Regions from separate parts of the Pseudoalteromonas sp. A22 genome, predicted to be linked through region 2. Evidence: predicted binding sites of a transcription regulator. Region 2 holds the regulator's gene; each other region holds the start of a gene.
The links. Region 2 encodes MetJ, which represses methionine synthesis genes. Its sites were predicted from a motif close to TAGACGTCTAGACGTCTA; they were not measured.

Region 1 (7,551 bases), 780 kb from region 2:
CTAGGTAAAATGACATTAACTGCTGGAACCTTTAAATATTTACACAGTGAAGGAAGTAACGTTTGTACCAGTCCTAAGCAGAGTATTTCTGGTCGCATTACACCACAACTAGATTGTGGCCAGTTTGATGATTGGCGGCTTGCTTATGATATGGGTAATAAAATGTGTCAATCTCTACATCAAAATATGAAAGGCTTTAGTAATAGCTTAAAGCCTGATATGGCAGTGTATCCACGCTTTGAAGGACCTTTTGAATTTAAAGGAGACCGTCATCACCAAGAGTATGAGGCCGGTATGGGCGTGACCTTAGCATGTTATTTATGTGAGACCGCCACGGTTAATTAGGGCCTGTTAATACCAGAAGGGGCGAAAGCCCCTTTGTTGTAGACATCAAATAGCGTTGGAGCACGCTAAGATTTGCTCCAGTTGTGCAACTTTTTCACAAAGAGGTGCAGTATCGAAATTAGCGTCTTGGCATTGAGTGAGTACATATTGTGCCGTGGTAACAATATTTCGAATACGCGGCTTTTTGGGCAGCGTTTTGGTATTTAGATAGCGTTCAAGAGTACGCACTCGTAAGCGACCATCATCGATATTCACTTTCCACACTTTGCTTTCTTCCGCTAATTCGACACGAGTTTTGCCACTACTTTGCTCCCAAAGCGCCAAAGTGAGTGTCATTACCTCAACCATCAATTGTCTAGCGGCCTGTTCATCAATGCTCGTATGTTTACTGTGCACTCCATGAGTACTGGTGCGGGCGGTATAGCGAACAACGCAGTAAGTAACCAGCACACCCGTTAAAAATGCGATAAACCCGACGAGTACATGAGACAAAATACTTGTCTCTGTTTGGTGCTTAGGCGTGGCCAAGACGTTAGCGCTTTGAAGGCGAAATTGATAAAGATTTTCACTCTGCACACGACTACTTTTAAGCATGTCATTATAACGCTGTGCGGTCTCTACCGCTTCTTTATAAGCGTGTGTTTGTAGCTGGGACTGCAATAAGGCAATGTAAAATAATTCGGTAAGCTGACTATTTTGCTGATTATGTGCTTCAAGCCCCTGTTTAAGTAACGTTTGTGCAGTTAGGTTATCGCCCTCAAGCTGCTTGAGTTTGGCTTCAATAAGCAGTGCTCGCTGATCCACTTTGCCGTGTTGAATTAGTTGCCGAGTACGTTTGAATGAAGCAAGTTGCTGTTGTGCCTGAGTGATATGATTTTGAGCAATGGCAATTTCGGTCAATAATAAATAGGCTCGAGACAATTGAGTATAGGCGCCGCTTTGTGTCAAAGGTTGAAGTAAATCTTCAATGATTTCAGTTGCTTTGTTGTAGTCGCGCTTTTTGTAGAAGACTTCCGCGATGCTTAGCAAGGTGTGGTTCGCTTTGACCTGGTCGCCCGCTTGCTGGTGGAGCGCATGGGCTTGACGAAACGATAGAATGGCATCATCCAACTGATTAATATCCCTCGATACATTCCCTAAATTGTTAAGCGTGATCGCTTGCCTCTGCAGGTCATTTGTTGCTTTCGCTATTTGGTAGCTTTCTAAAAATAAAGTAAGGGCAGTGTCTAAATCTCCTAGTGCCTGATAAGCATTAGCTAAATCGTTTGCCGATTTACCCAGGAGTTCGTTTTGTTGCAACTTAGCCGCAAGCGTTTGCGCTTCGTGGAAGCTCTCCAGCGCTTGAATATAATTGCGCTGGCGGTAACGATTAATACCACTTTGTCTTAACGCCTGAAAGCGTTGGAGTGTGGTTAACTTCCATGCTATCAACTCATCCAGAATTTGATTGCTGAGCTTTATGTCACCCGCTCGACGATACAAGCTAGCAAGCTCAAGGTGTGCATCAAAAGCTTGAGCTCCGTTGGGTTCAAGCGTTTCAAGATGTTGCTTACAAGACAAAATTTGGCTTGTGAGGTTAGCATTATTGGCACTTGGGCATTCTGAACCATGCGCCGGTAACACAACGAGCAGTAAAGCTAAAAGCAAAGCAAGCAAAGGCATAAATATTAGTCTGGATACATTGTTTTTACATATTAATATAGTGGTAACAAAAAGTCGTGTCTGCCTTTAATAAATCTCAGGTCGACTACTTTTTTGGATTTCACAACTGGTTAGCACCAAATGTTTAAATTTATCAGTATGACCAGACTACACTTGATACGGTCAGGCGGTTGCAGACAACGCATTAGATGGAGGCCAATATGCACACATATTAAGTGTGTATATTGGCTATCCTTTTAGCAATAAAAATACCCCAGCCAAAGCAATTAGGCCTCCAAACATCATAGACTTAGTAATAGCTTCTCTGCGCAGTAGCCCAATCGTCATGACCATGAGCGGTGCCGTTGCAAAGATGGTTTGTGCGATAGCGGGATCAGTATGATTAACGGAAATCAACTGTAGCCACAGCCCAATAAAGGTACCAAAAAACACTGCAACGAATAACCAGTTTTTACCGTCGATTTGTTTAAGTGTGAGTGCTTTAAACAGGCTTTGTGATCGCAAACAAACAACAATAAAGGCCACAAATAGGGTGCCGGATCCCAAGCGGATAAGTGCCGCCCACAAACTACTAATGCTTTCGTTATTTAGCGCACCTTTGGAAAGTACCATACCCGCCGCTTGGCAAATGGCAGCCGTGAGTGCAAAGCAGACTCCCAAGAGATAATGTTTTTTGTCTAGCACTGGCTGGCTTCTACTTGGCTTAATCGCTAGCATCACGCCAACAGTCGTCACTGCAATGCCGATCCAAGCGGATGCGCTGAGATAAACACCAAGAAGTACAATGTTTAAGATCCCCGCGATGGCAGGTGCAAGACTTTCAATAACCAAAGTGCGAGCAGGACCTATATTTCTAAGTGCGGCAAAGTAGGCGCTGTCACCAATTGCTATGCCCAGTACCCCACTGGCTATCAGCCAGCCCCAGCTCGAGAGTAAGGTCGGGTACATAGCATCACCTGCGATGATCAAACACAAGATCATCAAAGCAGAAGCGATGACGCCTTTGCTAACGTTCAACTCAAATGGACTAAGGTGATGGCTAAATCGTTTATACAGTATGGTTGAGCCAGCCCATACCCCAGCCGCCGCAATCGCTGCCGCTTCGCCAATACCAATCATAAATATCAAGTTTCTTGTGTTTATTTATATGGTGGCAAGTATACATAAATTGAAATAATCAGTGAGAGGTGAGACATCAAATTATTATTACAAATGTTTAGACGTCCATACATCTAGAGGTTGAAATTTTCCAGTTTTTGTCCATAATAATGCCATTCGATTAGTCTGGAGCAGCGCATGCCAATCACCGTCACCGACGAACTCCCAGCCATTGCCCAATTGCGTCATGAAAATGTGTTCGTGATGCCACAAAGTCGTGCATCAACGCAAGAGATCCGCCCAATGCGGCTCGCGATATTAAACTTGATGCCGAATAAGGTGGAGACTGAGGTGCAATTTATCCGATTACTGGCAAATACCCCTTTGCAGGTGAATGTTGATTTGTTGCGACTGGACACCCACCGTAGCTCTGAAAACTCAGAGCAACATCTAGATATGTTTTACCGCTATTTTTCGGATGTGAAAGATCAAAACTATGATGCTTTGATAGTCACCGGTGCGCCGCTGGCGCATCTTGAATATGTCGATGTGGTGTATTGGCGGGAATTACAGGCGTTTTTTGATTGGGCTGAGCACCATGTTACTTCAACCCTGTTTTCTTGTTGGGCCGCACATGCCGGTTTGTATCACCATTATGGGTTAAAGCGAGCACTCAAAAATGACAAACTGTGTGGCGTATTTAAGCACCACTGTTATTTTGACCACGGGGCGCTCACTCGCGGTTTTGATGATGAGTTTTTGGTGCCACACTCACGCTATGGCCACATCGACATCGATAAAATTAACGGGTGTAAAGACCTAGTGGTGTTAGCGGGTTCTGAAAAAGTAGGCGCTTACTTAATTAAAAATCACTCAGGTAGCCAAGTATATATTACCGGTCACCCTGAATACGACGCCGATACGCTACAAAAAGAATATCTTCGCGATTGTGAAAAAATGGCCAACGCACCGCAACCTGAGAACTATTTCCCTGAGAATGACACCAGCAAACGTCCATCTAAGACATGGCAAAGCCATGCATTCTTGTTATTCTCAAATTGGTTAAACTACTATGTTTACCAAACCACACCTTATGATATTAACTTAGTTAGCCAAGATGTAAGGACTAACAATTATGCCGAGTAATGTAGCCGTAAACGGTGAGCAAATAGCAGAGCAGCTTAAGCAAGCGATGCAGCAACGTATTCTGATCTTAGATGGTGCAATGGGAACCATGATCCAAAAGCACAAATTAGAAGAAGAAGACTATCGTGGTGAGCGCTTTAAAGATTGGCATGTCCTTATCAAAGGCAACAACGATCTGTTAAGTTTGACGCAGCCTGAGATAATCAAACAGATCCATCGCGATTATCTAGCTGCTGGCGCGGATATCATTGAAACCAATACTTTTAATGCTACCACCATCTCGATGGAAGATTATGATATGGCAAGCCTAAGCCGTGAGATTAATCTTGAATCGGCGAAGCTTGCACGTGCGGTATGTGATGAATTTACCGCCAAAGATCCTAGCAAACCTCGCTATGTGGCTGGTGTGCTTGGTCCAACGTCAAAAACCTGTTCAATTTCTCCAGATGTAAACGACCCTGGTTTTCGCAATATTACTTTTGACAAATTGGTTGCAGCCTATGTTGAATCAACGCTTGCTCTTATCGAGGGTGGTGCTCATCTTATTTTAATTGAAACTATTTTTGATACGCTCAACGCCAAAGCCGCTTCTTACGGCGTAGAAGAAGCCTTCGAGCAAGCGGGCGTCACTCTGCCTGTTATGATCTCGGGCACGATCACCGACGCTTCCGGTCGCACGCTATCAGGGCAAACCACCGAGGCGTTTTATAACTCCATTCGCCATATTAAGCCAATCTCTATCGGCCTCAACTGCGCGCTAGGCCCAGACTTATTAAGACAATATGTAGAAGAGCTGTCACGGGTTTGTGAGACCTTTACCTCTGTGCATCCAAACGCAGGGCTTCCTAACGAGTTTGGTGAATACGACCTAGAAGCCGACGACATGGCAAAAGAGATTATTGATTGGGGTAACGAAGGGTTTATCAATATTGTTGGCGGTTGCTGTGGCACCACGCCTGAACATATTCGCGCCTTCGCGAGAGGCCTTGAGCAAACCCAGCCGCGTAGCTTGCCTAACATCGAAGTGCGGATGCGTTTGGCAGGTCTTGAAGCCTGTAACTTAAATTAGGAATTCACCATGACACAAACAGCAGTATTTACCAATGTCGGTGAACGTACCAATGTAACGGGATCGGCAAAATTTAAGCGCTTAATTTTAGAAGAAGATTACGAAACCGCGCTGGATGTTGCCAGAGAGCAGGTTGAAAGCGGCGCGCAAGTGATCGATATCAACATGGATGAAGCCATGTTGGACTCAAAAGCTGCGATGGTGAAGTTTCTTAATCTGATAGCGTCAGAGCCGGATATTTCTAAAGTCCCCATCATGGTCGACTCGTCTAAATGGGAAGTCATTGAAGCGGGTCTGAAATGTATTCAAGGTAAAGCCATTGTAAACTCAATCTCCTTAAAAGAGGGTGAGGCACCATTTATCCACCAAGCCAAAATCATCAAGCGCTTTGGTGCTGCTGTGGTGGTGATGGCATTTGATGAAGTTGGTCAAGCGGAAACCGCAGAACGAAAGTTTGAGATCTGTCAGCGCTCTTACAAAATCTTGGTTGACGAGCTTGGGTTTCCACCTGAAGACATTATTTTTGACCCTAATATTTTCGCGGTCGCTACGGGTATCGAAGAACACGATAACTACGCCGTAGAATTTATCGAGGGCACGCGCAGAATTAAACAAAACCTGCCGCACTGTAAAGTGTCAGGGGGCGTATCGAACGTCTCTTTCTCTTTTCGTGGTAACAACCCGGTGCGTGAAGCGATCCACTCTGTGTTTCTTTACCATGCGATTAAAGCGGGCATGGATATGGGGATCGTCAATGCGGGTCAGTTAGCCGTGTATGACGATATTCCAAAAGAGCTCCGTGATGCCGTTGAGGATGTGATCCTCAATACCGACGCCGGTGCTGGCGAGCGATTGGTTGAAATCGCGCCTAAATACTCGGGCATGGCGCAAGCCGAAAAACAGGAAGATTTAGAGTGGCGTTCTTGGCCAGTTGAAAAACGCTTGGAGCACGCCTTAGTTAAAGGGATCACCGAGTTTATCGACGAGGATACCGAGGCCTGTCGCCAACAGTTTGATAAGCCAATTCAAGTGATTGAAGGGCCTCTGATGGATGGCATGAATGTGGTTGGCGACTTGTTTGGTGCGGGCAAAATGTTCCTGCCTCAAGTGGTAAAATCTGCTCGAGTGATGAAGCGCGCGGTTGCCTATCTTGACCCTTACATTGAGGCCGAAAAAGAAGAAGGCTCTAGTAACGGTAAAGTGATCATGGCCACGGTTAAGGGCGATGTACACGACATTGGCAAAAACATTGTGGGCGTGGTACTGCAATGTAATAACTACGAAGTTGTGGACTTGGGTGTGATGGTGCCGGCAGAGAAAATTCTGCAAACGGCCATTGATGAAAATGCTGATGTCATTGGCTTGTCTGGCCTTATTACGCCTTCCCTTGATGAAATGGTGCATGTCGCTAAAGAAATGACACGCCGAGGCTTTGATATTCCATTGCTTATTGGTGGTGCTACCACATCGAAAGCCCATACCGCAGTTAAAATTGAACCTCAGTATGATAAAGGTGTGATTTACGTCAATAACGCCAGTCGTGCGGTTGGTGTGGTATCTAGCCTGTTAAGTAAAACACAAAAGCCTGAATTTTTGGCAAAAACCGCGGATGAATACGTCAAAGTACGAGAGCAGCAAGCGCGTAAAAAGCCACGCTCAAAACCGGTTACCTTGGCGCGAGCTCGCGATAATGCGGTAAAACTTGATTGGCAAAGCTACACGCCACCGGTCCCAAGTAAGTTGGGGATCACTGAATTTAAAGACGTGAGCATTAAAACGCTACGCGATTATATCGACTGGACGCCATTTTTTATGACCTGGTCATTGGCCGGTAAATATCCACGTATTCTACAAGACGAAGTGGTTGGTGAAGAGGCGCAAAAACTGTTTCATGATGCCAATGCCATGTTAGATCAGTTAGAACAAGAGGGTACTTTGCAGCCACTGGGTGTAATTGGGTTGTTCCCTGCTAACCGCGTGGGTGATGATATTGAAATTTATACCGATGAGTCGCGCAGCGAAGTCTTGGTTACGTCATGTCAGTTACGTCAGCAAACCGAAAAAACCGACTTCCCTAACTATTGTTTGTCTGATTATGTTGCACCTAAAGGCACACCTGATTATTTCGGTGCATTTGCCGTTACTGGTGGTCTTGAAGAAGATGACTTAGCAGATGCATTTGATACTAAGCAAGATGACTACAACAAGATCATGATTAAAGCGGTCGCAGA
Region 2 (7,551 bases):
ACTGCGGATACAACTCGCTGAAACGCTCGCTCGCAGTAATATCGACCACCACTTTATGCTCGTAATCTAGCTCTTTAATACGAGTGAATAGCTCTGCTTCATTATATTCGATGGCCTCATTTTGCCATTGCTGTTGCCACGATGCTAAATTCAACCCGCTTGGACAGAACAACATTTGCCTAGAACGCAGTAAGCCAACCAACTTAAGATCAAAGTGCTCACTCAGCTTAGCGACTTGGTTTTTGCATTGTTCGATAAACACTTCACCCACATTGCCAACACCAGCTACAATCACAGCAAGCTCTCTGCCTTTATTCACCAAACGTTCGTGCAATATAGCAAGTAGATCGCTATCAATTGCTTGATCGGTTAACACTAAGCTGTAATGGCGCTCTTGCAGCACAAAACGGGTGACAATCGCATGTTCATCCAATAATTCCAGAGCTTGCTGATGTAACCCAGCAACATCCTGACTTGGGGCTACAATAGCAAAGCCTTGTACTTGCGACTCAATAATATTGGCTCGCGAATCCAGCGCTTTGATCACAACATGGCTAAACTCAGATGGCACCAGTAAGTGTGCCTCTCCGCCTTTAACAAAATGATGAATGCTATGCTGAATAAGCTGGCTTAGCTGTTTCACTTCACCACTTTTTAGCTGCTCAACGCGTAACAGGTCAAGTTGTCCAAAAGTGGTAATAAAGCGCTTCTCTTTGCTATAGCCTGCCTTTACTATCTCAGTGCCAAGTGCATCGGCGTCAAAGCTGCTGCGAACTTGTAGTTTTATATCGGTATCTTTAAGTGGAGACAGCGTTTTTGCATGCAGTACCGGATTGCCTAATCGTGCGAGTAATTCAGCTTGGCCACGACATACCTTAGTGTATTTTATGGCATTAGCGACTTTACGTGGATCTGTGCTGAATACACCAGTTGTATCCGTCCAAATTGATACTTGAGCCGCATCAAGATAACTTGCCAACAAAGTTGCGCTATAGTCACTGCCATTTCGGCCTAAAGTCACCGTTTCACCTTGTGCATTTGCAGCAATAAAACCGGTAACGATATAGATAGCGTGATCATCAATGGCGCGATAGCACGCTTCTTTGTTATGGGCGTGTAGTAACACCCCCTCTTGTTGTACAAATAACGTACGAGCGTCGATAGCTTTGGCTTCAACACCTTGAGAGCTTAGGTAGTTTGCTAATATACGAGCCGACCATAGCTCTCCATGTGCAAGTAAACTCGCGTAGTGAAGCAGCTGTTCTTCTCGCCCTAAAGCGATTGCTTGCAGCTCATTGACGAGCTGTTTGAGTAACACACTGTGTTGTTCACCTACAAACAGGGCATCAATTAATTCTCGTTGATGATTTTCAACTTGTAATAAAACATCGTTGAATGCGCGAACATCTTGCTGCTCAAAGCTTTGCCATAACTTCACTAGGGTATTCGTTGTTTTTCCTGCAGCAGAAACCACAACACTGTCACCTAGTTGACATTGCTCTAACACTATCTTGGCAACTGCCTGATAACGCTCTGGCGAGCTTAAACTCGAACCACCAAACTTATGTACTACTTTTGCCATTTACTCACCACAACGCTACTGTATGTGCAGGCGTTAATTTGAATGACTTAGCATCATCACTCGCCTGACTTTCATCAATACATGCAAATCCTGATTCCAGATCTGCAATTAGATCCTGTGCATCTTCAATGCCTACAGAAATACGAATCAACGTGTCGCCCACTCCCGCTTCTAAACGCGCTTGCGGATCCATACCTGCGTGTGTCATCGTCGCTGGATGGCAAATAAGACTCTCAACCCCACCTAAAGATTCTGCCAATGAAAAGTGTGTTAGAGACGTTAAAAACTTCGCTGATGTTTGCAGATCGCCTTTGATATCAAAGCTCACCATGCCACCAAAGCCGAGCTGTTGTTTTTTCGCAAGTTCGTGTTGAGGATGCGACTCAAGGCCAGGGTAATAAACTTGGCTAACATACGGCGACTTTTCTAAATACTCCGCAATAAGCTGAGCATTTTCTTGATGTTGGCGTAAACGCACGTTTAAGGTGCGCAGTCCACGTAGGGTTAGGTAACTATCAAAAGGTGCACCTGTAATACCGATATTATTCGCCCACCAAGCTAACTCATCACCCAACTCCTGTGTACGCGCGATCACCGCGCCCCCCACGACATCAGAATGACCATTGATATATTTAGTAGTTGAATGCACGACTACATCTACGCCAAAAGCAATGGGATTTTGTAGTGCCGGAGACAAGAAGGTATTGTCGGCGGCGACCAAAGCCCCCACAGCGTGTGCTGCATTTACGACAGCTTCTATATCCGTTAGCCTTAATATTGGGTTACTTGGTGTTTCAATCCAAACTAATTTAGGTTTGATCTGCTGCAGCTGTGCAAGACTTTCTGATTGTGTGAGATCCAAGACGGTTAATTTGAGCAATCCACGCTTAGCAAGCGATGTAAACAAGCGATAGCTACCACCATAACAGTCATGTGGAATAACCAGCGTATCGTCATGGTTAAGTAGCTGAGTTACTAGGTGAACGGCAGCCATGCCAGTCGCGGTAATAATGCCACGAGCACCACCTTCAAGTTCGGTAAGTGCCTGTGCAAGCACATCACGATTAAAGTTACCACTGCGGCCATAATCGTAGTTGCGTTTGGTATCAAAATCGGCAAAAGAATAGGTGGTAGAAAGGTAAAGCGGTGGCACTACTGCCCCATGTGCTTTATCAGCTTCTATACCATGACGCACTGCAACCGTCGATTTGTTAACTTGACTCATAAGGTCACCTAGATAGTTGGATGTTTAGACGTCTAAAAGGTTAGAGCAACAGAAACTAGAAGTCAAAACATTTATACTGCTAAATGGCTAAATAACTAGTATTTGACTATCTTTTTTAAACCGATAAAATTTCGCCACTCTAGGCGTTGCTAATACGACTGAGTTATTGAAAACTATGGCAGAGATTCTTCTATCTCGCTATGGCGGATTAGTTTATTCATCTATTTGAGTTTGGGATTTATCTTTAATTCGTAAGGTTATCCCTATATTCATGCGGTTGGTGAATAATGTAGACCAGAACCCAGTCATATTGGCATTGATGTAACTGAGGCAAGTACACAATTATGGCAAAATGGAACGGTGAGTATATTCACCCATATGCAGAACACGGTAAGAAAGCAGAGCAAGTAAAAAAGATCACGGTGAGCATACCTCTGAATGTACTCAAAGTGCTAACTGATGAGCGTACACGTCGCCAAGTGAATAACTTACGTCATGCCACGAACAGTGAGCTTTTATGTGAGGCGTTTCTACATGCCTTCACAGGTCAGCCACTGCCGAGCGATGAAGACTTGAGAAAAGATAATCCAGAGCGTATTCCGTTAGAGGTAAGACAAATAATGGAAGAACGCGGTTTGGAGATCCCAGAAATAAACGAAGAGTGATAACTACTCTTTTTCTGTGGACTTACAGACACAAAAAAAGCCTCAATCGAGGCTTTTTTCATTTGGATAATACCAATGGTATTATTCCATATATCCAGCTGGCATATCGATTTGTGCCACACCTGATTCAATTGCAGCTACCGCTACCGCTTTTGCGATACGAGGTAACAAACGCGGATCCATTGGTTTTGGAATAATGTACTCAGGACCAAACTCAAGACTATCCACGTCAGCCGCTTTTAACACTTCAGCAGGCACAGGTTCTTTCGCAATCGTTCTAATTGCTTCAACCGCTGCAATCTTCATTTCGTCATTGATAGCGGTTGCACGTACATCAAGCGCACCACGGAAGATAAACGGGAAACACAGCACGTTATTTACTTGGTTTGGATAATCTGAGCGACCTGTCGCCATGATCAAATCATTACGTGCACCGTGTGCAACTTCAGGGCTGATCTCAGGATCTGGGTTAGAACAAGCGAATACCACTGGCTTGTCAGCCATTAACTTTAGATCTTCAGCAGAAAGTAAGTCTGGGCCAGAAACACCAACAAATACGTCCGCATCCGCAATCACATCTTGTAACGTACGCTTATCCGTGTTGTTTGCAAACAGCTCTTTGTATTCATTTAGGTCATCACGGCGAGTATGGATCACGCCTTTTCTGTCTAGCATATATATGTGCTCACGTTGAGCACCGCATTTGATCAGTAATTCCATACAAGCGATAGCGGCTGCACCCGCGCCAAGACACACAATAATCGCATCATGAATATCTTTACCTTGAATTTCCAACGCATTCAGCATACCCGCAGCGGTTACAATTGCGGTGCCGTGCTGATCATCATGAAAAACAGGAACGTCACAACGTTCGATTAGCGCACGCTCAATTTCAAAGCACTCTGGCGCTTTAATATCTTCAAGGTTAATACCGCCAAATGTGTCTGCGATATTTGCCACCGTATTAATGAAGTCTTCGGTGGTGTTGTGCTTAACTTCGATATCGATTGAATCAAGACCCGCAAAACGCTTAAATAATAGCGCCTTACCTTCCATAACAGGCTTTGACGCCAAAGGACCTAAGTTACCCAAGCCAAGAATTGCCGTACCATTACTGATCACCGCAACCATATTTCCTTTACCCGTGTAACGGTATGCATTCGCCGGATCAGCCGCGATTTCACGTACTGGCTCTGCAACACCTGGGCTGTATGCAAGTGCTAAGTCTTTTACGGTCTCGGCAGGTTTAGTGAGTTCAACACTGATTTTACCTGGAACGGGCTTCTCGTGATAATCTAGAGCTTGTTGACGAAAATCTGTCATGGCGCGATATTTTCCTACGAAGTTAATGTGAGAGTGTGGTAAACGTTCGCATTCTGAATGTTGGCAACCTATCAGACTGGTTACAGCAACACACAGTGCGATTAACTATATGAGCGACGACATTCAACCACTCAACAAGCGCATATGCTTTGCTGTCGCGGTATGTCAATAGGACATATAGTTAATCGACCGTATTCACACAATACCGAGTTTTGCTCATTATTCAAGTAAAATCAGGTCTATCCACTAGCACGGTATTTTCTATACTTTTCCGAGAAGATAAGCTCAATTTTAAGAAAGATTTCACAAATAAAATGACTAAAACTTAAAAAATAAGACGCTAAAACCAGCACAAAATGTAGAAAATTAGCACAAATGTACACTAACTATAAAAACAATAAGAAAATAGCAACTTAGCTAATTTTAACGTCAAGATACCGACATTTAATCACAATATACTGACTTTGGTTTATATTAAGTGCTCATACCTGATACTATTTACTATATGAGCTTTGATTATTTTCACAACTTAAGCTCGTAAATATTCAGTATTTATCTACTAAATAGAGTTTTTACTCTACTCAAGAGATCAGTAAAGTTTTGCTGCCAAACTGGCAAGTTTTTTATTTTAGAAGAATAAAAGACACAATAAGACGGGAAGACTGACGGTCTATCTGCTGATGCAGAATAGGATGTATAAATCGAGAAGGTATTTTCAAACCGGCACAAAAAAAGCACCCTAAGGTGCTTTTTTCGACTAGACCAACAAGATTACTTCTTGCTGCTAAGTGCACCGAAACGCTTGTTAAAGCGATCTACACGGCCACCTGTGTCAAGGATCTTCTGCTTACCAGTGTAGAACGGGTGACATGCAGAACATACGTCTAGGTGAATATCTTTACATAGCGTTGAACGAGTTTCGAACTTGTTACCGCAAGAGCACGATGCAGTGATCGTCTCGTAATTAGGGTGAATACCTTCTTTCATAGCAACCTCTAGTTAAGGCCGTATCGCTCTCCAAACCCGAAGTCTGGCACCATACGTAGTTATACAAAAATGTGGACGCGTATTTTAGTGCCTATCTGAACAATCTACAAGCAATATTTCAGAGTTTTTTGTCACCGTCGCAGAGTACGTTTTCAATTCGTACCACCTTAGGTATATACTTCGTCACTGCGCTCACTTTATGGAATTGTAATACATGCTCATTCTTGAAGTAGCTTTAAAGCTGCCACTGCACCGAACATTCGACTATTTGCTAGCACCAACCATGCAAGTTGAAGCAGGAATGAGAGTCACCGTCAATTTCGCCAACCGTCGTTGCACTGCAATTGCGCTTGCTAAAAAAGACGACACCGATGTACCAAAAGAAAAGCTCAAGCAAATTATTGAGGTGTTGGACGAGCATCCTGTCTTTAATCAAGCACAACTTAGCTTCTTACACTTTGTCTCTCAGTATTACTGTCATCCAATTGGCGATACCTTATTCACAGCACTACCGGCAGTACTTAGAGACGGTGGAAGCCCAGACAAAACTCAGATCCCAGTCGTCAGATTAACGGAAAAAGGGCAGAAACTACCAACACTGCGAGCCAAAAAGCAACAAGCACTGCTTTCACAATTATATGAAGGTGGCGCAATAAAATTAAGCGAACTCAAAGCGCTCGGATTTGCAAGCCAAACAATTAAAGCATTGGAAGAAAAAGCGCTTATCTCACAATCTATTGAGCATGATAGTGATTGGTCGCAAAACGAATTACAGCTTGGCGAAAAACCACGCCTAAACGACCAACAAGCGACTATTTGCAGCGCCGTCAATGCACAAGTCGGTTACCGTACCTTTTTAATCGAAGGTGTAACGGGAAGTGGTAAAACCGAAGTCTACTTACAAAGCCTTGAAAACATAATAAAAGCGGGTAAACAAGCACTGATCTTGGTGCCTGAAATTGGACTCACACCGCAAACAGTCAACCGCTTTAAGAAGCGCTTCAATAACCTGCCCATTGATTTATGGCACTCAAATCTAACCGATAACGAGCGCCTACATACTTGGCGTCGCGCCGAAAAGGGTCTGAGCGCTTTGGTTATCGGTACTCGCTCGGCCATTTTTTTACCATTTCAAAATCTCGGCATGATCATCGTTGACGAAGAGCACGACAACTCGTTTAAACAGCAAGAAGGCCTGCGCTATCACGCCAGAGATCTCGCTGCATTTCGAGCGCATCAGGCACACTGCCCTTTGCTTTTAGGAACCGCAACACCGGCATTAGAAACATTACACAAAGCCATTACCAACAAATACCAACTCGTCACACTGAGTAAACGAGCGCAGACCCAGCACGATAACCAATTTCACCTTGTAGACATGAAAGGTCAGCCAGAACAAGGCGGGTTTTCAGCAATGAGTTTACATTGGATGGAAAAAACACTCGCTCGCGGTAAGCAAGTTATGGTGTTTCTAAATCGTCGAGGCTTTGCACCAACATTGATGTGTCACGAATGCGGATGGCTTAATACCTGTAAACATTGCTCTACCAGCGCCACGTACCATAAAAACATGAACCGCTTGGTATGCCATCATTGTGGTGAACAGGACTTTGTACCGAGACAGTGTCCAGATTGCGGCAGCACCCAAATCATGCCCACAGGGCTTGGTACAGAACAACTCGAAGGCTTTTTAAGCGAACGCTTCACCGATATTCCCGTTACTCGCATTGACCGAGATTCTACGCGCCGTAAGGGCAGCCTTGAAAGCG
Region 3 (7,551 bases), 1.3 Mb from region 2:
AGTAATTTACACTTATTCCATCTGGATAATAAAGTTGGCCGTTCAATTTATACTGCATGCTACTTATCTATGATGTTGTGGGGCGCTTCGGCAACGCTAAAACAGGTATGGGATCTTGCAGACATCGCATTGGGTTTAATGACGGTGGTGAATGTTATTGCCATCGTGCGTCTTACTCCCACTATCCTGGCGGTTACGGCTGATTATCATCAGCAAAGAGCAAAAGGGAAAGAACCTGTATTCGAAGTCGATAAAGTCAAAGTGCAAGGAGTTACGGAGTCTGGCATTTGGGGTAATATTAATGCGAAGAATTCAGCCTAATATGTTTTAGATGGAATAAATAAAGGCCGAATTTTTCCGGCCTTTATTCATTAACTTTTTAAGTTAAAAAGTATCGCCAAACTTTCAATCATACACCTTGTTTAAATTTTTTATATTCTGTGTATACTTCCGCCCGCTTTTTACTTCAATATTTCAAACTAAATATTGCTTCCTCTTTAATCTTTAAACACTGATGTGATAATGAAAAAACAATTATTTGGACTGGCGGTACTATCGTTGCCTATGTACGCGAAGGCTGATATTGCCATATTTTCAGAAGTACTTTTTGGTAAAGCCAATAATGAATTTTATGCCGAACAATATTCTGATTTAGGATATAAGCGTGTGTCATCCGCTAATTCTGATTCATGGGGGCTGAGGCTCGGTGTCGGGCTTACAGACCATTTAGCACTTGAAATCGCGCAGCACTCTCATGGAGAGTCGCTAGCTGAATATTCCGTTTACGTTTCTAATACACTCCCCGGAAGCTACCAACACCCATATGACTACTCATATAAAGTCAGGCTTCCTATTGATATTGACTCTCTGAGGTTGGGGATTAAGGGAGAGATTGAGGTGTCTAACAATATTAATGCAAATATAAGAGTTGGAATGGCACATTGGCAATACAAAGATGTGATCCCTGCGCAATTGGTTCCGACAGACAACATTAGCTCAGGTGATAGCGGTAATGATATTTATACCTCGGTAGGTGTTGAGTATCGGCTAACAGATAATCTTTATGTTGGTTTGGAATACTCTCTTTTGAATATTAAAGAATCAAAAGAATATGACTACACAGGCATAGTTCAATATGAACATAATCTACACGATGTATCCGTGTTACTTGGTTGGGCTTTTTAATACGCTGGTATTCGGAGTAGAGAAAGGTTATTTTCAAGACTTTATTTAGAATGGGGCGAATTGAGCAAGTCACCCCATCAATTTTGACAATAGAGTTTAGATGAACCGTCAGTGACGAAGTTATCTAAACTCAATAGGTAGATAACTAATTACCAGCCGTCGTAACGCTTTCTACGAGATAAAAATAGCGTCAGGATCACACCGATAATAATGCCACTGATCCCAATGATGCCACCGTAAGTGAGCAACTGGTGTTGTTCTTTTTGGACTTTTTGCTGTTGTGCTAAACGTTCATCTTGTAGCTGCTTTTCAAGCCCTGAAATAGTGTCTTGAAGTGAAGCATTTTCAGCTAGTAAATTGGTATTGTTTTGCTGCAGCATTGGAAGCTGCTGCTGGGCATCGTTCAGCGCCTCTTGGGTTTCCACCAAGGTTTGGTTAACCGTTTCTAATTGTTGCTTTAAACCTGGCTCCGTGGTGACAAATTTACTTTCTACCCAACCTTCTCTTGCTTTGTCGTCTTTAATTTGGACAAACTCGTCATTAGCGCCACTCAAAATAGTGATTGGCGTACCAGCATCAACAGAGCCTAAAATTCGATAATTTTTACTTGGACCTGTGTGCATGAAAATAAAAAGATTGTCACTAATATAGCCGTTTGGTGTTGCCGCGTTTACTGTGCTATTTTCGTCTGGCTCTTCGGCAAAGCTTACAAAGCTGGTGAAGAGCAGGCTCGCAATGATAAATTGCTTAAAGTTGAACATGCGTGGGCCTTTTATTCTTTGGGTCGTAAAGTTTACAAAATAGTAGGGATTTCGCGGCCTAATAGCAAGGCTTTGTTTATTTTGAATGGCGCGAAATAATTGATTACATAATGAAAATTGCAGCATTTAACGCAATGATTCGATGTTATTGATCCGTAGATGTTCAGCGAAATTAGCCTGACTATCTATTGATTTAGCGCATATTTGGTGCACTTCTCATCGGATAAAAAGATTGCAAACTTAGCCTCCTTTGTATATTTTGATCCTCCCTTAGACAAATAGGTAAAACACTGCCCTAATGGACACTGAAATAGAACTGAAATTTTTGGTTTCAGATAATGAAGTTCCGCTGATCCCTGCACTCATCACACAGTTTGCAAAAACGGTCACTAACAAGCCTGCTAAAAACTTAACTAACGCCTACTTTGACACGCCAAATCGTGAATTGCGTGCGCTAGATATCGGCCTAAGAACGCGTTGTTGCAATGATGAATGCGAGCAAACGATTAAGCTTGCGGGAGAAGTTGTAGGAGGGTTACATCAACGACCTGAGTACAATTTACCTATTCAGTCAGGACGTCCTGACTTGTTAGCGTTTGACGCGAATATTTGGCCTCACGGCATGCAACTTGAGTCTATCGCAGAAAACATATTCCCGATCTTCAGTACGAATTTCATTCGTCGTACTTGGTTAATCGAAACGGATTCGGGAACCAAAATCGAAGTCGTGTTGGATAAAGGGGAAATAGCAGCCCAAGGGAAGATGGAGCCAATCAATGAGCTTGAAATAGAGCTGATTGAGGGAAGCAAAGAAGATCTTTTCTTATTAGCCGATCACCTAATTAAACAAGCTGGTATGCGTTTGGGACTATACTCAAAGGCCGCCAGAGGATATCGAATTGCCGATGATAAACCTCTAAAACCAAATAAGTTTATAGGGTTTGTACCGCTCAAATCTCAGGTAACGCAAGAACAAGCGCTAATTGCGACAGTCAGTTATGGTATTCAGTTCGTCCAGAAGCACGAGCAATGTTATTTTAATAAACCAAGTCTCAAGACATTAAAACGAGTTATTGACGGAGTTTCGCTTATCCGTCACGCGTTTTGGTTGTTCGATGATATCGTTGATAAAAGCTCGACTGAGAGTATTCGCAATGAGTTAAAATGGTTGTTGTCAGAACTTGCTTGGGTCGAAAATGCAATTCATTTGAAAACCTATACCTCAAAGCGCCATGCTTATCATAAGAAACTTAATCAGTTTCCTGAATTGGCGCAGGTCATTACCGATTTGCAAGATGTTCAGCCGACACCGACGGACATTGAAGATTTATTTCATTGTACCCGCTATAACCGTTTGATCCTCTCACTTACTCGCTGGCTGGTTGATAGAGCGTGGCGTAAAAACTGGGATCAAAAAGCGCTGAGTGCAGCAGAGCTACCGGTCACAGAAATCGCAAGCCAATTATTTGATAAAGACTGGCAAGAGTTGAAAAACTTGCTTCCACAGGATAAATCGCTTTCTGAAAAAGATTATTTACACGTCAGAATAAAGCTAGAAAATACGCTACTAAGCGGTAACTGTCTGGGCAAGCTTTACGATAAAGAAGCGCGCAAAGCGTTTAGAACGCCTTGGATTGATATCGTTTATGGTATTTATGAGCTAGAAACACTGGCGTATTTATATCAGCTTTGCCAAAGCCAAAACGCAGACGAACTGCAAGAAGTGCAGGCATGGCTTAAGCAAAAATCAGACTTTTTGATAAGTGCTATGGAGCAAAGTCGACAATCTTCCATGCATAGCGAACCATATTGGTTCTAACCAGATTAAGCGGGGTTTTATCCCGCTTTTTTGTACCACTTCATTACAATCAATACTGCAAATATCAGGCGATGAACTAAACTTGGGTGTATCAATTCTGAGGTAGCCCAATGATCGATATAGACGATAAAGTGCTGAATGATTTGCGCGGCGGATTTAACTTACCTGCTAAGCCTGAAATATTACAAGCCTTACAAAATGAACTATCACAACCGGAGCCTGAATTATTTACCGTGGCGGATATTATTGCGGCAGATGTTGGTGCATCAGCTGCGGTATTAAAGGTAATTAATTCACCGGCTTATGGTCTTGCCCGTACAATCACAGATATAAAACAAGCTGTGATGTTTTTGGGCGTTACCTGTATTACGCAGCTAGTGACTGGGTATTTGCTTAAAAATGCGTTTGAGCAGTCAAAGTGCTGTATTTCACTGCAGCAGTTTTGGGATAATGCTGCGGATATCTCAAAAGCAGCAATGGTGGTTGGACATCATTTAAAAGCATCATTACCCCTAGAGAATTTGCAGCTGCTCGGACTCTTTCACGATGCCGGGATCCCAGCAATGGCCGTAAAATATCCAGACTACGCTGAAGTAATAAAACAGTCTATAGAGCGGCCTGAGCAAACATTGATTTACTACGAGCAGCAAAAGTATCCAGTGCCTCACACTGTGATAGGTTACTTTCTTGCGACGTCTTGGCACTTACCCAAAGAAATATGCCAGATGATTTTGCGCCACCATGACGTTAGCTATCTTGAAGAGCAAAAAAATGCACAACATGTGCAAACCTTTGCGGCACTTAAACTGGCTGAAAACCTCTGTTTCGAAGCAAAACATTTTAGAAGCGCAGCGGATTGGTATTTATTTAAAGACAAGGTGATGATTGAGCTTAATCTTCATGATGATGAGTATCAAAACTTAAAAGATGATGTCGACGAGGTATTTATCGGGTAGGGGTTATCTATGGGCATTAAAAAAGGCGCACTTGGCGCCTTTTTTACTTTTTGCAGCAGGGGTTATAGGCCTGCAGCTGCACGTAGTGCGTCAGCTTTATCTGTTGCTTCCCAAGGGAACTCTTCACGACCAAAGTGGCCGTAAGCAGCAGTAGGCTGATAAATTGGACGCTCAAGGTCTAGCATAGTGATTAGACCGTAAGGACGTAAGTCGAAGTGCGCGCGGATAAGTTCGATTAAACGCGACTCATCAAGCTTGGCTGTACCGAAAGTTTCTACACTGATAGAAGTAGGTTCAGCAACACCGATTGCGTAAGACACTTGGATCTCACACTTGTCAGCAAGGCCAGCGGCAACAATGTTCTTTGCAACGTAACGCGCTGCGTAAGCTGCAGAACGGTCAACTTTTGATGGATCTTTACCAGAGAATGCACCACCACCGTGACGAGCCATACCGCCGTATGTATCTACGATGATTTTACGACCAGTTAGACCACAGTCACCCATAGGACCACCGATAACGAAACGGCCAGTTGGGTTGATGAAGAACTTAGTTGCTTCAGTGATAAGCTCTGCAGGTAATGTAGGCTTGATGATAGTTTCCATCACAGCTTCTACAAGGTCAGCTTGTGATACAGAATCACAGTGCTGTGTAGATAATACGACTGCGTCGATACCTACTGCTTTACCGTTTTCGTACGCGAATGTTACCTGAGACTTAGCGTCTGGACGTAACCAAGGTAGCGTGCCGTCTTTACGAACTTGCGCTTGGCGCTGAACTAAACGGTGTGAGTATGTGATAGGCGCAGGCATAAGTACGTCAGTTTCGTTACACGCGTAACCAAACATTAGGCCTTGGTCACCAGCACCCTGCTCTTCTGGACGAGTACGGTCAACACCTTGGTTAATATCAGGTGATTGCTTACCAATGGTGTTAAGGATTGCACATGAATCAGCGTCAAAGCCCATGTCAGAGTGTGTGTAACCAATTTCACGCACGGTCTTACGAGTTAATTCCTCGATATCAACCCAAGCGCTAGTTGTGATTTCACCACCAACCATAACCATACCGGTTTTAACGTAAGTTTCACACGCAACACGTGCTTTTGGATCTTGCTCAAGGATGGCATCTAGAACCGCATCAGAGATCTGATCAGCAATTTTATCTGGATGGCCTTCAGAAACAGATTCAGAAGTAAATAAATGTTTAGCCATTGTATTTATGCTCACAAATATTGCGCTTCACAAACATCAGGGACAGCGCGAAAAATTAAGGAGCGTATTCTAACCAAAAAACCTAGGCATTGACTAGTTATTTTACGCCTAGACGTCCAAAATTGTGCAAACTTTTTTAATGGTCGGAAAAAGTCCGTCTGTACCCGTTTTTTTATGGCCTTTGCCGTTGCAGTTAGCCATATAAATAAGTAAGAATGGGCTCAAACCCCCGCGAAACACATTTAAAGGTAGGAGAATTCATGCCATCTCGCAAAGAACTTGCTAATGCAATTCGCGTTCTTTCCATGGACGCTGTACAAAAGGCCAAGTCTGGCCACCCAGGAGCCCCTATGGGCATGGCGGACATCGCAGAAGTACTTTGGCGCGATTTTTTAAAGCACAACCCAAGTAATCCTGAGTGGTTCGACAGAGATCGCTTCGTATTATCAAACGGTCACGGCTCGATGTTAATTTATTCATTGTTGCATTTGTCGGGTTATGACTTATCAATTGACGACATCAAAAATTTCCGTCAGCTACACTCCAAAACACCAGGCCACCCAGAATATGGTTATGCGCCAGGTATTGAAACGACTACAGGCCCATTAGGTCAGGGTATTACCAATGCGGTAGGTATGGCGATTGCTGAAAAAGCATTGGCTGCACAGTTTAACCGTGAAGATTACGACATCGTTAATCACTATACCTATGCATTTTTAGGTGATGGCTGTTTGATGGAAGGTATCTCACACGAAGCTTGTTCACTTGCGGGTACCCTTGGTCTTGGCAAACTGATTGCATTTTGGGATGACAACGGTATTTCAATCGACGGTGAAGTTGAAGGCTGGTTTAGCGACGATACCCCAAAACGTTTTGAGTCTTATGGCTGGCATGTTATTGCCGGTGTTGATGGCCACGATAGCGATGCGATTAAAGCGGCAATCGAAGCGGCGCAAGCAGAGTCTGACAAACCAACCCTTATCTGTTGTAAAACGGTTATCGGTTATGGTTCACCAAACAAGTCTGGTAGCCATGATTGTCACGGTGCACCGCTAGGTGATGATGAAATCAAAGCGGCACGTGAATTCCTTGGTTGGGAGCACGGTGCATTTGAAATACCAGAAGATGTGTACGCGAAATGGGACGCAACAGCACGTGGTCAAAATCAACAAAGTGACTGGTTGATTAAGTTTACTGAATACCAAATGCATTATCCTGAGCTTGCTGCTGAATTTGAGCGTCGCATGAAAGGCGAGCTTCCAGCAGACTGGTCTGAGAAAACAGAAACCTATATCGCAGAGCTTCAAGCGAATCCTGCAAACCCAGCAACTCGTAAAGCATCACAAAATGCATTGAATGCCTATGGCCCAATTCTACCTGAGTTTATGGGTGGCTCTGCTGACCTTGCGGGTTCTAACTTAACACTTTGGGATCAATCTAAAGGCTTAACGGCAGAAGATGCTGCGGGTAACTACATTTTCTACGGTGTGCGTGAATTTGGTATGTCTGCCATCATGAATGGTATTGCACTGCACAGAGGCTTTATCCCTTACGGTGCGACATTCCTGATGTTTATGGAATACGCGCGTAATGCCGTACGTATGGCTGCATTGATG

Region 1: metA (homoserine O-succinyltransferase) is a predicted target of MetJ. The motif match lies at 3,225-3,242, and genes of this name have one in related genera.
Region 3: metK (methionine adenosyltransferase) is a predicted target of MetJ. The motif match lies at 6,037-6,054, and genes of this name have one in related genera.

Annotation. Positions count from the first base shown of each region.
Region 1 covers NZ_CP047238.1:1,221,586-1,229,136, forward strand. Annotated here, with positions in the region: gene GSF04_RS10420 (hypothetical protein) at 1-345, shown strand, start outside; gene GSF04_RS10425 (tetratricopeptide repeat protein) at 391-2,007, opposite strand; gene GSF04_RS10430 (DMT family transporter) at 2,236-3,126, opposite strand; gene metA (homoserine O-succinyltransferase) at 3,304-4,251, shown strand; gene GSF04_RS10440 (homocysteine S-methyltransferase family protein) at 4,241-5,320, shown strand; gene metH (methionine synthase) at 5,330-7,551, shown strand, end outside.
Region 2 covers NZ_CP047238.1:441,047-448,597, reverse strand. Annotated here, with positions in the region: gene metL (bifunctional aspartate kinase/homoserine dehydrogenase II) at 1-1,582, opposite strand, end outside; gene metB (cystathionine gamma-synthase) at 1,587-2,807, opposite strand; gene metJ (met regulon transcriptional regulator MetJ) at 3,152-3,472, shown strand; gene GSF04_RS06855 (malic enzyme-like NAD(P)-binding protein) at 3,554-4,795, opposite strand; gene rpmE (50S ribosomal protein L31) at 5,567-5,782, opposite strand; partial or broken gene priA (primosomal protein N') at 5,997-7,551, shown strand, end outside.
Region 3 covers NZ_CP047238.1:3,226,959-3,234,509, reverse strand. Annotated here, with positions in the region: gene GSF04_RS19425 (alanine/glycine:cation symporter family protein) at 1-321, shown strand, start outside; gene GSF04_RS19420 (outer membrane beta-barrel protein) at 523-1,185, shown strand; gene GSF04_RS19415 (TIGR04211 family SH3 domain-containing protein) at 1,335-1,946, opposite strand; gene GSF04_RS19410 (CYTH domain-containing protein) at 2,245-3,765, shown strand; gene GSF04_RS19405 (HDOD domain-containing protein) at 3,876-4,721, shown strand; gene metK (methionine adenosyltransferase) at 4,784-5,935, opposite strand; gene tkt (transketolase) at 6,196-7,551, shown strand, end outside.